2 linked regions of the Luteolibacter sp. LG18 genome follow. The protein of the gene in region 2 interacts with the protein of the main gene of each other region in a pairwise test. Links are inferred from orthologs where the notes say so. Each region holds a gene or a part of one and is shown on either strand. Other genes may lie near its edges.

Evidence for each region. Proteins that work in one complex are often made in the same cells at the same time.
Region 1: the proteins of llg_RS10340 (region 2) and grpE interact in binary tests that used the Escherichia coli proteins (3 or more experiments, as listed by UniProt). The link is inferred for Luteolibacter sp. LG18 from one-to-one orthologs.

The regions. Positions count from the first base shown.
Region 1 is NZ_AP024600.1:2,004,825-2,012,135, reverse strand. Bases 2,903-5,654 are described here. They hold grpE (nucleotide exchange factor GrpE), read right to left. Parts: upstream 4,679-5,654; coding sequence 4,127-4,678; downstream 2,903-4,126. Other genes in these bases: llg_RS08380 (autotransporter domain-containing protein), read right to left, coding at 4,790-5,654; dnaJ (molecular chaperone DnaJ), read right to left, coding at 2,948-4,105; llg_RS08395 (RsmE family RNA methyltransferase), read right to left, coding at 2,903-2,934. In the rest of the region: llg_RS08400 (hypothetical protein), read right to left, coding at 1-2,175; more of llg_RS08395, read right to left, coding at 2,224-2,902; more of llg_RS08380, read right to left, coding at 5,655-7,311. UniProt on the Escherichia coli protein: Participates actively in the response to hyperosmotic and heat shock by preventing the aggregation of stress-denatured proteins, in association with DnaK and GrpE. It is the nucleotide exchange factor for DnaK and may function as a thermosensor.
Region 2 is NZ_AP024600.1:2,470,779-2,478,204, reverse strand. Bases 2,476-5,342 are described here. They hold llg_RS10340 (Nramp family divalent metal transporter), read right to left. Parts: upstream 4,678-5,342; coding sequence 3,274-4,677; downstream 2,476-3,273. Other genes in these bases: llg_RS10335 (family 20 glycosylhydrolase), read left to right, coding at 4,883-5,342; llg_RS10345 (DMT family transporter), read left to right, coding at 2,476-3,245. In the rest of the region: llg_RS10360 (hypothetical protein), read left to right, coding at 1-213; llg_RS10355 (winged helix-turn-helix domain-containing protein), read right to left, coding at 654-1,019; llg_RS10350 (LuxR C-terminal-related transcriptional regulator), read left to right, coding at 1,313-2,119; more of llg_RS10345, read left to right, coding at 2,292-2,475; more of llg_RS10335, read left to right, coding at 5,343-7,087; llg_RS10330 (hypothetical protein), read left to right, coding at 7,302-7,426. UniProt on the Escherichia coli protein: H(+)-stimulated, divalent metal cation uptake system. Involved in manganese and iron uptake. Can also transport cadmium, cobalt, zinc and to a lesser extent nickel and copper. Involved in response to reactive oxygen.

The DNA.
Region 1 (7,311 bases), 470 kb from region 2 along the record:
GTCGATCGTGAAGGTGTCCAGGGTGTCGGAGACGGAATCCACGCCGAGACGGAACGCCTTGCTGCCGGTTTTCTTGTTCCGCGAGCTGCGCAGCTCGTAGATGCCCGTGCCATCGATCACCTGCGGGGTCGGGCTGTCTTCCGCCCCTTCCGTCCAAGTGCCGGCACCGATCCGCGCCACCTCGAGCTGGTAGCTGGTGGGCGTATTTTCCGGAGTGAACAGGTAGGTGGCACCGGCCACCGGCGGCGCGGCGGGACCGGTCAAGGGCAGCGGCGGCTGCGGCACCACAGCGGTGTAGGCACCGTAAGCCATCCACCGCCCGCCCATCATCGCGCGGGCGCGCAGCCACCAGGTGTCGCCAGGCACCAGGGTTTCCCCCACGGTGGCGGAACTGAAGGCCACCTGCGTGGCGGGCGAGACCGTGGACAGGGTTCCCCTCTTGTCCGGCCACTTGCAGTTGGTGACGCTGATGTCATCGAGGTAGATGCCAGTGGTCGTTCCCGGCGTGTTGCCCACCGTGTAAATGGTGCCGCCGGTGGCGGGGGTGTAGTACAACCGGAACCGCACCCGCAGGATGCCCGAGGTCGGGAGGTCGAGCGAAGCGCTGGTGAAGGCCGCGTCGAGGTTGTTGGTGCCATTGTATTGAAGCGTGTTGAGCACGCTCCAGGTCACGCCCCCGTCCAGGGACGTCTCGACGTTCATGAACATGTTCGCGGTCATCTGCCCGCGCTTGTAGGCGAAGTTCAGCTTCGCGCCGGAAGCCAGAACGATGTCGCGGTCGATCTCGAAGCTCTGGTCCGGAGCCCCACCCACGACCGGGTCGTAGGACGTGGGAATCGTGAGGCGGAAGGACTTCGCGCCAGTATTGTGATAGGTCGTCGCGATCAGCGGGGCGGCGGCACCATTGGTGGTGCGGTCGATCACCTTCGGCGCGGGCGAGTCCTCCGCCCCCTCCGTCCAGGTGGCCGGCTGGACCTTGAAGCAGCCGACCTCCACTGCGTCCGAAAAATCGGGACGGGCGAAGAAGTAGTTGGTGGATCCCGTGGCCGGTGGCGTGGCCGAGCCCGAAACGATCAGCGAATCCGTGAGCTTCTCCGGATTCATGAGCGTCACCGAGTAGGTGTAGGAGCCCACATGCCCGCTGGGGATGTCGAAGTTGGAGACCTTCACCTTGAAGGTGGTGTCGGAATTGACCGCCTTCACGGCGGCCGCCGCCGGCACCTGCCAGACGATGGAATTGTCCCCGTAGCCGGATGTGATCGAGAACACACCCCAGCCCGCGGCCGGCGCGATTTCCACGTCGTTCGCGTCATACATCTGCACGGTGGTCTGCGCCGTGAAGGTCGCGCCGGGATACGAAAGCGACCAGTAAGGGCTGTTCAGTGGTGCCGGGAAATAGCCAGCGGCCGGATAGGGCACGTAGCGGGCAGCGGCCCCGGTGTCGGACTCCCCCGAAATCTGGGCGACGTAGAGGGTATTGGTGGGGGCCTTCGGACCGCCGGACTGCTCGGTCTTCAGGCCCGGGGTGTCACCGGTGGCGAAATTCGTGGACTGCACGCGGAGCAGCCAGCGGCGGTGGCCGACGGCCGTGTTCCAGGTCGACACACCAGCGGCATCCTCGCGCATGTAGGCATCGATCGCACCCGGGCCGAAGAAGCCATTGGCGAGGTTTCCGTAATGGTTGCCATTCCATGCCACCGCGGACCAACCGGTCAGGTTCGAAGCCGGCGAATGATTCATCGCGCTCGATCCATTCCGCGCGATGAGCATGGCGGAAGCCTGCGCGGCGGTCGACTTGAGCGTGCTCAAGGACGGGGCAGCGGCATCACCGGCGGTGTAGGCGATGGTGGAGGAAGTATTGAGCTGGGCGGAAGCCGGCACCTTGCAGAGGGCGCGCACGAAGTTCACCCGCCTCTCGACATCATCGGAAAAAGCCGCCGCCACCGTCCCGGGAGCGCCGGTGGTGTAGCTACCGGTCCAACCAATGCGGCTTTCATATCCCTCCGACGCCTTGTAGACCGACTGCCAGAACGACACCACGTCGTTGCGCTGGGTGGTGTCCACCGAATAGCCATCCGTGCCGGGGGCCGCGCCATTGCCGGTCCATGCCTGCGCCGCCGGTATCCACCCCAATCCCAGAGCCAATCCGAGCCATCCGCCGCGCACGAAATTCATGCGGGCTTCTAGAAGGTCGCAGCCGCCTAATCAATAGCAGTTAGGCCTTCAGGCAAACTCGTAACGGAGGGCAGATAGTGCAAAAAGCGCCGCCGTCTCCGTCCTCAGCACCGTCGGCCCGAGCGTGACCGGCTTGAAATCGACCCCCAGCGCGGCGGCGGTTTCCTCCGGAGTGAAATCCCCCTCCGGCCCCACCAACGTGGTCACCACCGGCACCTCGCCCGCGCCACGGACCACATGACGCATCTCGCGAGCGCCCGGAGCCAACGAGGCGATCAGGCGCAGCCCCTCCGGCGGAGCCGCCAGCCACTTCATGAAATCCAACGGTTCGGCGACCTCCGGCAGGAAGTCGGTGCCGCACTGCTTGCAGGCTTCCAGCGCCACCCGCCGCCACTTGTCCGCCTTGCCATCGCCTGGCTGGACGATCGTGCGCCGGGTCACCAGCGGCTGGATCGCGGCCACACCGAGCTCAACGGCCTTTTGGACGACGAGGTCCATCGTCTTGCCCTTCGGAATGGCGATCGCCAGCACCATGGCGGGCTGCATCCGCGGCAGGGTCCGGGTTTCACCCAGCGCGAGGCCCACCCGGTCCCGGGCCACCTCACGGACCACGGCCTCGGCGCGGCGGCCACGGCCATCGAACACCGTCACCGTGTCACCGGCGCGGATGCGAAGCACCTGCGAGAGATGCTTCGCCTCGTCTCCGGCCAGCCACGCCTCCTCGTTCCACGAGTCCGGGGAAAGATAGAAGCGCGCCATGGCCGGGGCGGGATCAGAGATCAAAGAAACGCCGGGCCTTCTGGAAGAAGGACTCCTGCATCGGGGAATTCTGCTCGCCGATGGACTCCGAGAATGCGCGCAGCTTGTCCTGCTGCTCGCTGCTCAGTCTCGTCGGCACCTCCACCTGGGCCTTCACGTGGAGATCGCCACGGCGGCCTCCGGAAAGCGCCGGCATCCCCTTGTCGCGGAGCCGGAACACCGTGCCTCCCTGCGTGCCCGCGGGGATCTTGATCGAGGACTGGCCATCGAGCGTCGGAATTCTCAGCTCGCCGCCGAGCGCCGCCGTGCTGAACGGCAGCGGCACCTCGCAGAACAGGTCGGAGCCATCGCGTTCGAAAACGTCGTGATCCTTCACATGGAGGAAGACGTAGAGGTCGCCCCCCGCGCCGCCGCGGACGCCCGCGTCACCGTTGCCGGAGGAACGCAAGCGGGTGCCGGTGTCGACGCCGGCCGGGATGCGGATCTTGATCCGGCTGTCCCGCTGGACACGGCCCTCGCCCTTGCAGGAACCGCAGGGATCGGACACCACCTCGCCCGCGCCACGGCATTCCGGGCAGGTCGATTGCTGGATGAAAATGCCGGCCTGGCGGGCCACCACGCCGCGGCCACCGCAAGTCGTGCACGGGCGGGTGCCGCCGCTGCCCTTCGAACCGGTGGAGTGGCAGGTGTCGCAGCCGTTGAAACGCTCGATCTCCAGCTCCTTCTCGACGCCGCGGGCGGCCTCTTCAAGGGAGATTTCCAGATCGTAGCGCAGGTCGCTGCCGCGCTGCTTGCTGCCCTTCTGGCGGCGGCCACCGCCACCCCCGAAGAACTCCTCGAAGCCGCCACCGAAGGCGGAGCCAAAGACCTGCGAGAACAGGTCCATCGGATCGTGGAAACCACCACCGCCGCCGAAGCCGCCGCCACCAAAACCACCTCCACCGCCGAAGGCGGCATGGCCGTAGCGGTCGTACGCGGCGCGCTTGTCGACATCGCTCAGGGCCTCGTAGGCCTCGCCGAGCTCCTTGAACTTGTCTTCGGCCTCCTTGTCCCCCGGGTTTTTATCCGGGTGGAATTTCACCGCCAGTTTGCGGTAGGCCTTCTTGATCTCCTCCTGCGAGGCATCCCGGGCCACTCCCAGGATCTCGTAATAGTCACGTTTATCGGACATGGTGGACATGGCTGGGGCTCCTCAGGCGCTAGGGGCTTTCGAAACGACGACGCTGGCGGGGCGCAGCAGGCGGTCGCGCAGGCGGAACCCGCGGCGTGTCACACGCAGCACCCGGCCTTCCGGCACCTCCGCGCTTTCCTCCTCGGTGACAGCGTCGTGGAGGTTCGGATCGAAGTCCTTCCCTTCCGCCGGAATTTCCTCCACGCCCTGCGAGGCGAGGAAGTCGGAGAGCTGGCGGCGCACCATGTCCATGCCGATGTAGATCATCGAGCCTTGGTCCTTGGAGGCGGCCATCATGCCCATTTCAAAGTTGTCGATCACCGGCAGCAGCTCCTCCAGCAGGCGCTGGTTGGCGTAGCGGAGGGCGTCCTCGCGCTCGCGGGCGGCGCGCTTGCGGTAGTTCTCCAGGTCGGCGGCGGTGCGGACCGCCACTTCCTTCCACTTCGCGGCTTCCGCCTCGAGCTGCTCCCAGGGATCCAGCTCCGCCGCTTCGGCAGCGACGTCCGGGGTCGCGGCGGGGGCGTCTTCGAGGACCTCCGTTTCGGCTGCGGCCTTGTCGTTGTCGGAATTCATGGCGCTACCTGTATCGACGCCAGCCCCCGCGTCAACCCCCGGGCGGCACTGAAAAAAAGGCCGCCGCCCCTCGCGGGACGGCGGCCGGTGTCACGAATCCAAGAAGTTGGATCAGAAATTGTAGTTCAGACCGATCGAACCGCCGTGGCTATCCAGGCCCTCGCTCTCCGTGGAGATCTCCCCGCGGTAGCCGATGTCCAGGATCAGCGCCGGAGTCAGGCTGATGCCCGTGCCCGCCGTCAGCAAGATCGCCGAATTCAGCTCCGGACCCACCACCGAGAACGGAGCACCGTTCGGCAGGGTGGCCAGCGCGGTGTTCCCGCCGTCCTCGAACTCATGGGCATAGGCTGCCGAGGCGTAGGGACTGAAGCGCCCGCAGGCACCCTTGATCCGGTAGCCGATCAGCCCGCGCAGCGAGTCCACGCTGTAGCTGCTGATGCCGATCGGGAACGGGCCACCGGCGGTGAAGCCGTCCGCATCGATGTTCTGGTACTCCACGCCCGCGAATGGACCGTGTTTGAAGGAACCAGCATCGAAGGTGTAGCCGACGGTCCACAGCGCCTGCACGCTGTTGGCATCGAAGTTGGCGCCGCTGGCTCCCACCAGCACGCCGCCGAGCGAGCGCGAGGCATCGATGCTGTGATTGCCGTAGCCGACGAGCGCGTCCGAGTACCAGCCGGTGGAGCCGCCGAGCGTGGCGTAAATCGCGCCGCGCAGGCTGTCGATATCCGAGCTGCCGCCGGTGTAATCGAGATCGCTCTTCGAGCCATTGAGCAGCGCGCCGATCACGAAGTTCGGCGAAACGCGGTAGTCGATGCCCACGGTGAACGCGGAGACGTTGCCATCGTAATCCGAGAGCGAGGTCGGGCCGCTGTAGTCCTGCCAGTCATAGGACAGGCCGCCCCAGACATTGAACGGACCGCTGGAGGAAACCGACGCCGGAGCCGAGGGAGCCATGCCACCCTTCGCGCTGACCTGGGTGCGATAGAGGCCGCCGCCTTCATCGCTGTCCCGCAGGCCCGCGAGGCGGTCGCCGATCTGGCGGTGCAGCGTGTAATCGCTGTTCACCACGGAGGCGGTGAGGGCCAGGTAGGTGGACGGATCGATCGCGGCGAGGCTGGCCTGCACCGTGGCGAGGTTCGAGTAATCGAGCGCCGCGATGAAGTCCTGCACCAGCGGGTTCGGGGTATTCACCGAGGCGTCCAGGGCCGCGCCGAGCGAGGCCTGGTTCGGAGTGATGCCCGGCAGGCCGGCGAAGTTGTGCTGCACGGTGAGCACGATGTTCGTCCCGCCATCCGCCAGCGCGGCGGTGGTGAAGAAATTCGTGAGCACGGTGGTGGTGGCGTTCGCGCCGCTCTCACTGGCGAAGAACGGGCCGCTGTCCACGATGTTGCCGTTGAACTGCACGCCGAGCGCTCCCATCGTGCCGAAGTTCACGATGCCGGAGGCGCTGTCGACCACCGTGTAGGTGCCGTTGCCGATCGCCTGGTTGATGTTGGTGGCGGCGATGCGGATGTTCGCGCCGTTCACGTTGTAGGTGTTCGCACCGGTCTGGACGATGAGGTCGCTGTTGACACCGTTGTTCACGGCGGTCTGCGGGGCCACGTCCCAGCGGATGAACGATCCCGGGCTGTGGGTCACGTTGCCGGTCAGATTGAGCTGGCCGATCGCGTTGGTCGGCACGGCATCGAGCGTGATCGGCACGCTGCCCGCGCTGAAGCCGCCGGCGGTGAGGGCGATGTTCGCGTCCCAGGTGCCGGTGCCGCCGAGGGCGGAACCGCCGGCGTTGATGGTGGCTTGGGAGGTGGTGTTGCCATCGACCGGGCCGTTGATGTAGAGCCCGCCGCCGGTGATGTTCACGGTGTTGACGTTGGCTCCACCGTTGAGGAAGGCGACGCCGGCATTCGACTTGTTGATGGTCTCGGTGAAGGAAACCAGGCCGGTCACCCGGATCGTCGCGCCGCCGATCGCCGTCTGGCCGTTGATCAGGTTGAGCGTGTCGTTGCCGAGGCCCATGTTGATCGCGCCGTTGACGAGCGAGCTGGAGGCCCCGGAGGTCAGGTTGATGATATCCGCACCGCCGCGGGTGATGATCGCGCCGGTGACCGTGGAACCGGAGTTCAGGTTCAGCGTGTCGATGCCGCTGATCGCGCCATCAATGGCGGTGCCCCCGGTGCCGGTGATGGTGGAGGAGTTTGTCAGCGAGAACGTGCCCCCGCCCGCGAAGGCCTGGATACCCGTGGTGCCGCTGATCGAGCCGGTGTTCGTCACCGTGGAGTTGTCGCTGACGCGCACGCCGTCGCCGGTGCCGCCGGTGATGGTGCCGTTGTTGACGACGGTGGCGGAATCATCGAGCCAGACGCCGGCGACCGTGCCGCTGATCGTGGCCCCGAGGTTGTTCGTCACCGAACCGCTGTCCTGGGCGTGGACCCCGTCGCCGCCGTTGCCGGTGACCGAGCCGCTGTTGTTCAAGATCAGCGAATTCTGGGCGTTGATGCCGCCGACGCTGCCGGTGATCGAGGCCGTGCTATCGTTGATGATGTTCGCGGAATCCAAGGCGAGGATACCGTTGCCACCGTTGCCGGTGATCGTGCCGAGCGAGGTGTTGGTGACTATCAAACCGTTGCCTCCGC
Region 2 (7,426 bases):
TGGCTACCCACCGCCGAGGACGTGATCGTTCAGAAGCTGCGCTGGGCCAACGGCGCAAAGCGCCCCAAGGACTTCGCGGATGCCGTCGCGGTGCTGCAAGTCCAAGGAACCGCCCTCGACTGGTCCTACATCGAGAAATGGTGCGCGGAACACGGCACCCTCGATGTCCTTGCCGAGGCCAAGACCGAGGCCGCACCGGCCTGGGAGGACTGACCACGTGCTCCAGCCTCATCAATCCCGCCATGGTCTCTTACTTCTGGTGGTCCTCGCTTGCCTGCTCGGAAGCTGGTGGGACTCCATCCGGATGGATTCGTGTGCGTGGATGCAAATCGGCCGAACCCATCTCACAATCGGACAGGTGGACTGCCGCTTTTACGCGAAGATGTTGTCGCTTCCACCGAGTGCTTGGAGGGCAGGAACCAGCCGTTGCTTGCCCGAAGACGATCTCACTTGGGACCAAGACACGATCGTCTCACGCCACATGACCGGCTTTCCATGGTTGGGAGGTTGCTCAGTTCAATTGGGCTCCAATTGGGCTTCGTTGTTCGTACCCCATTGGCTGATCACCACGTTATTTCTCGCAGGGATCGCCTTCCTTGAAGTGGCACGGCGACGAAGGAATCGGAACACCGTGACATGACGGGGCAGGAACCTCACCCCTCCTTCTCTCCGAAGCGCACCACCATTTCGCCGAAGTCCACTTCCAGGCCGTGGCCGTTCTGATGGCAGACCGCCGTGGCGGCGAGGCCGATGCAGCGGCGACGCGCGTCGCCACCTGGATCAGGAAACACGTCCACGATTCCGCATTCCAGCAACTGCGGTAGATGGCTCGAAAGAGCCGGCCGGTCCACACCGAGGCGCAGCGCCAGCTCCTTCACCGGCAGCGCCCCATGGGTGGCGATTTCCCGAATCAGGGCCCAGCGCACCGGATGGCCGAGGGCCAGCGGCTTGCGGGCACCGGCAATCGCCTTTCCCTGCTCCTTCAAGCCTGCCCGCAATCTGGTCTTCGTACCGCTCATCTCCACTCTCCCCAAAGGCTAGGTGTTATCACCTGACTTGGCAATACCGTAACCGCGATGAGTAATATTAGATGCAGCATGCATCTCCCGTAATCGCTGTTTTACCTATTCAATTGCCTATGATCGGTAACTATTGGATTACCAATAAACAACCACAACAAACTGAAAATCAACATCACAACCCAATCCCCAAGCTATTCAGAAAACCACCTCCAGCGCAGACCGAAAAAAGTTGTCATCACATGCACAAAAACATTTCCCCAAACATTGATCCTTAGCACACGGTCCCGCCCGTGGATACATCCTCACATCCTGAAAACCCGGATCTACCGCTGGACGACGGGGATGTGCGTGCCATTGTCCGTCTGCTGGCGGAAGTGGCGACGGATCAAGGGCCGGTGAACCGCAAGCGCGAGCGCCTGATGGAAGGGCTGTGCCGCATGATCGAGGCCCAGGCCTGGGTCTGGGCCGCCGCACCCTCCCAGATCCCCGGGCAGCAGCCGGTCTATCTCTATCACCAGACGGGTGGTCTCCGCCCGGACCAGTTGCCACCCTATCTGATGGCGGTGGAGCATCCGGAAAGCGGCGAAATGACCATGCCCTTCATTCTGGAGTTGGAGGCCGGTGGCGGCCACCTGACCCGCCATCGCCAACAGATCGTCTCGGACGAGCGCTTCCGCGGCTCGTCGGTCGGCCAGTTATGGGAAGACGCCGGGCTCGGCCCGCTGATCCTCTCGTTCCGCCCGCTGGAACGCGGGGCGATGAGTTCGGTGGGCATCTATCGGAAACTGGATCAGCCGGCGTTCACCCAGCGCGAATCGAAGATTGCGCATATCTTGCTCTCGGAGGTCGATTGGCTGCACATCGAGGGGCTGCCGGTGGAGGAATCCCGGTCGCTGCCGGCCCTTTCCCCTCGCTGCCGGATGGTGTTCTCGCACCTCCTGCATGGCCGCTCGCGAAAGCAGATCGCCGCGGATCTCACGCTCTCCGTGCACACGGTGAACGACTACATCAAGACGCTGTTCTCCCACTTTGGCGTGCGCTCCACGCCGGAACTGCTTGCCCGCTTCCGGGTGGGAGATGGCCGGGATACCCCCTAGTTTTGGGGAATTGGCGATCCCGGCGGTTCCCGGTAGTTCCACCCACGCAGGTCGAGTGACCCGCCGAAACCCTCCGGCCCGGTGCTCATGACAGACAGCGGGTCGGGGGAAGGCGGCGGGCTTCCGGATGTTGCTGGCCAGCATTCCCCGGCAGGCCTACCTTCGGGCCGAGATGCCCGTTTTGTTCCTGATCGTCGCCTGCGCGCTGTGGGGCCTGAGTTTCCCCGTGGTGAAGGCGCTGCACTATGAGCAGACGCTCCGCATTCCGGAGGCTTCGAGCGCCTTCCTCGCGGCCTGGATGCAGGTCGGGCGGTTCGGGCTGGGCGCGCTGATCCTGCTGCCGCTGCTCCACCGCGTGCGGCCGACCCGCCGGGAACTCCGCCAAGGGCTGCTGCTCGCGCTGTGGGGCGGCTTTGGCATGGCGGTGCAGGCGGATGGGCTGGCCTACACGGCCGCCTCCACCTCCGCCTTCCTGACGCAGGCCTACTGCGTGATCCTACCGCTGTGGGCGTGCCTGCGGCTGCGCCAATGGCCGACCCTCCGGGTGGTCGGGGCCACCGTGCTGGTGATGATCGGCGGCGCGATCCTCGCCGGCCTGAAGCCCGGGGACCTGCGGCTGGGACGCGGCGAGATCGAGACACTGGTGGGCGCGTGCATTTTCACCTTCCAGATCCTGACGCTGGAAAACCCGCGCTACGACGGGAACCGCGGGCTGCCCGTGACCTTCGTGATGTGCACGGCCATCGCCCTCCTGTTCATCCCGATCGCGTGGCTGCTGGCCCCCACGTCCGGCGCAATGATCGCCGCGGGAGCCTCGTGGCCCGCGTTCGCGTTGGTGGCGGTACTGGCGTTGTTCTGCTCGGTGGGCGCCTACCTGTTGATGAATATCTGGCAGCCGCGCGTTTCCGCCACCGAGGCCGGACTGATCTACACCATCGAGCCGGTCTTCACCGCGGGCTATGCGCTGGCGCTGCCCGCGTGGCTCGGTGGGTTCGTGGGGGCTTCCTATCCGAATGAAACGCTGACCTTCTCGCTGGTGGCAGGCGGTTCCCTGATCCTCGCCGCAAACGTGCTGATGCAGTGGAGACGCCCGCCGCACGATCCGTCGATCGCGCCGGCACCTTAGTAGTAACAAGCATTCCTGCTTGTGCTACCTACAGCCCGATCGCCGCGCGCCAGGCCTCCGGCACGAAGAAATCGACCAGCAGCTTCACGTTCAGCACGATGATGATCGCCGCGGACACCCAGGCGAGGACCTTGATCCACAGCGGATTGGCGAAACGCCCCATCTTCACCTTGTCGCCGGTGAACATGAGCAGCGGCACCACCGCGAACCCGAGTTGCATCGAGAGGATCACCTGGCTCCAGATCAGCAGGTTGGTCGTCTGCTTTTCGCCGAACATCGCGATGATCACGACGGCCGGCACCACCGCGATGAGGCGGGTGATCAGGCGGCGCACCCATGGCTTGAGCCGGATGTTGAGGAAGCCCTCCATCACGATCTGCCCGGCGAGCGTGCCGGTAAGCGTGGAGTTCTGGCCGCTGGCGAGCAGCGCCACGGCGAAGAGCGTGCTGGCCACCCCGACGCCCAGCACCGGGCTGAGCAACTGATAGGCCTCCTGGATCTCCGCCACCTCGTGCATGCCCTTCGAATGGAAGGCCGCGGCCGCGAGGATGAGGATGCCGCCGTTGATGAAGAGGGCGAACATCAGCGCGCCGGTGGAATCGATGGTCGCATACTTGATCGCCTCCGCCCGGCCCTCGTCAGTGCGTTGGAAATCGCGTGTCTGTACGATCGCGCTGTGGAGGTAGAGGTTGTGCGGCATCACCGTGGCTCCGAGGATGCCGATGGCCACGAAGAGCATCTCCTTGTTGTGCAGCAGCTCGGCGGAGGGCGCGAACCCGCGGGCGATGCCGCCGAGGTCCGGCTTCGAGAAAATCATTTCCGCCGCGAAGCAGCCGCCGATGGTCAGGATCAGCGTGATGACCAGCGCCTCCACGTAGCGGAAGCCCTTGTTCTGCAGCAGCATCACGATCATCACGTCCGCGACCGTGATCACGCAGCCCGTCACCAGCGGGATGCCGAAGAGCAATTGCAGGCCGATGGCCGAACCGATCACCTCCGCCAGGTCACACGCGGCGATCGCGGCCTCGCACAGCACCCACAGCGCCCATGCCACCGGCTTCGGGTAATGGTCGCGGCAGGCCTGGGCCAGATCGCGGCCCGTCACCACGCCCAGCTTCACGCACAGGTGCTGGAGCAGGATCGCCATCAGGTTCGAGATCAGGATGACGGAGAGCAGCGTGTAGCCGAACTTCGCGCCGCCCGCGAGGTCGGTCGCCCAGTTGCCCGGGTCCATGTAGCCGACCGAAACGAGGAAACCCGGACCGGCGAAGGCGAGCAACTTCCGCCACCACGAGGCGTTCTGCGGCACGCGGATCGAGCGGAAGACCTCCGGCAAGCTCTCCCGGCCCTGATGGCGCCAGCCCCGGCCTCGGCACGGGGTATCTTCACGACTGGTGGAATCGGTGTCGAAGGTGGCGGCCGGATCGGACATGACGCTGGGGACTTCTTACCCCTGAAAATTTACGGATCAACCCCATATTTTAGCCGAAGCTAAAATTCATAACCGAGGAAAGGAGAACCGAGCCCCTCTTTCCTCCCGTTTGTCGGCAGAATTGCCCATGAAGAAGAGGTTGAAATGACCGCGGCAGCTGCTCCGTTTGGTGGCCGTTCCTTTTTTGTATCACCGCCTTCTCGTCATGCGTTTTGCACTCCCACTCCTCGTTCTTGCCACCGTTCTGCCCGGACTCGCCGCCGATCCCTCTCCGCTGGTCATCCCGAAACCGGTGGCCCTGACCCGGGACACCGGAAACTTCACCCTCACCCCGCAGACGGTGATCGTGGCGGACGCCGCCAGCCAACCGGCGGCGAAGATCCTCGCGGCCCAGCTCTTCAAGGCCACCGGCCAGCGCCTCGCCATCCAGCCGCAGGCCACCGGCCCCGCCATCACCCTGCGCGTGGAAGGTTCCGCCGCCCCGGGCAACGAGGCCTACAAGCTCGCCGTCACCGCCGCCGGAGCCACCATCACCGCCCCGGCCTACGCGGGCGTCTTCAATGGCGTGCAGACGCTGCTCCAGCTCCTGCCGCCCGCCGTTTACTCGGACCATGAGGTCACCGGCCAGGCGTGGACGATTCCGGCGGTGCGCGTCGACGACCAGCCGTCCTACCCGTGGCGCGGCATGATGCTCGATTCCTCCCGCTACTTTTTCGACAAGGCCTTCGTGCTCCGTTACCTGGATATCATGGCGGCGCACAAACTCAACGTGCTGCACTTCCACCTGATCGACGACGCCGGCTGGCGGCTGGAGATTAAGAAGTATCCCAAGCTCACCGAGATCGGAGCCTTCCGCGGCGAGGGGCCGAACCGCCAGGGCGGCTTCTACACCCAGGACGACATCCGCGAGATCGTGAAGTACGCCGCGGATCGTAATATCACCGTGGTCCCGGAGCTGGAGCTGCCCGCCCACACGCTCTCTGCCATCGCCGCCTACCCGTGGCTGTCCTGCACCGGTAAGGAGCAGAAGGTTCCCGCCGTCCACTTCATCTCGGACGACCTCTACTGCGCGGGCAAGGCGACGACGTGGCAGTTCCTCCACGACGTGCTCGACGAGATGTGCACGCTCTTCCCCTCCACCTACATCCACATCGGCGGCGACGAGGCGAAGTATCCGAAGTGGAAGTCCTGCCCGGATTGCCAGAAGAAGATGAAGGAGCTCGGGCTGAAGAGCGAACACGAGCTCCAGGGCTGGATGACCACCGAGGTGGAGAATTACCTGAAGAAGAAAGGCCGCCAGATCCTCGGCTGGGACGAGATCCTCGGCTGCGGCGTGTCCACCACCGCGGGCCTGATGCCGTGGCACGACCCGAAGGCCGTGACCGAAGGAGCGAAGCGGGGCAACCCGTTGGTGCTCGCGCTCACCGACCGCTGCTACTTCGACGTGCCGGAAAGCAAGGAGCCCGGCGAGGTGCCCGGCGCGGGCTGGCTGCCGCCGATTTCCCTCCAGCAGGCCTACGACTGGCACCCCACCCCGGCGGGCCTCACCCCGCAGCAGGAAAAGACCGTGCTCGGTGCCGAGGGCTGCCTGTGGAGCGACCAGTTCCTGCACAAGCCCTTCCTCGCCGATACCACGCCCTTCGATGAGAACCGCTCGGCGCGTTACCTGGAGTATCTCATGCTACCCCGCGCCGCCGCCCTGGCCGAAGTGACGTGGACGCCGAAGGCCGGCCGCGATTGGAAGGACTTCTCCGCCCGCATGGCCCGCCAGTATGCCCGCTACGCCGCCGCCGGATGGAACCACCGCCTGCCGATCCCGCAGGTGACCTTCGCCAAAGGCAGCGATGGCAAGCTCACCGCCACCGCCGTTTCCCAGGTGGAAGGCGGCGGCATCCGCTACACCACCGATGGCAATTGGCCGCTCGCCTACTCCCCCGCCTACACGAAGCCCGTGACCGTGGAGAAGGAATCCGACTTCCGCGCCGTGGCGGTGAACTCGGACGGCCACATCAGCCTGCCGTTCCAAGCGAAGGCCGCGGACAACCGCTTCGCGAAATCCGGCGAACCCATCGGCGAGTGGAAGTCCGGCAAGGTCGGCGACCGCAAGCCGCTCACCGTCGAGTTCGACGCCACCGGCAAGATCAACCAGGCGGGCACCTACGAGGTCACCTTCCAGTTCACCGGCGGCAAGCAGCGCCTCGACATCGATTCGGTGGAGGTCTTCCTCAACCAGGACAGCGTGGCGAAAGACATCCACCACGGCACCACCGGCGCAACGAACGACAAGAACGTCTATCGTCTCAAGATCGACCGCTACGAAACCGGCGCCGCCTTCAAGATCCGCGCCGCCATCTACGGCGACGAAGGCAGCGACTCCAACGGGGTCGTGTTGTTGAAGAAGGCTCAGTAGCACAAGCATTCCTTGCTTGTGAGCCCTCGCGGCGGAGCACGGGGGGCTCGCTCGAATCAGCCGAGCGAGCCATCCGTGCCAAGGAGCAGGGACATTCCTGTCCCGTTTTCAAATCGATACCCAGCTTCGCTGGCAAGAGTTCAAAGAACGGGACAGGAATGTCCCTACTCCTTGATCAAAGAATCGATCCCGGCGCGTAGGCTGCGGCCCGCGGGTGGGCGGCTTCGATCGCGCTGACGGGGCGTTGCTCTCGCCCTCCGCCACGACCGCCGGAGCCCAATTCGCCGAAGCCTTGGCCACCGACGACCACGCGGCAATGGGCCTCGTCATCCTCACCAA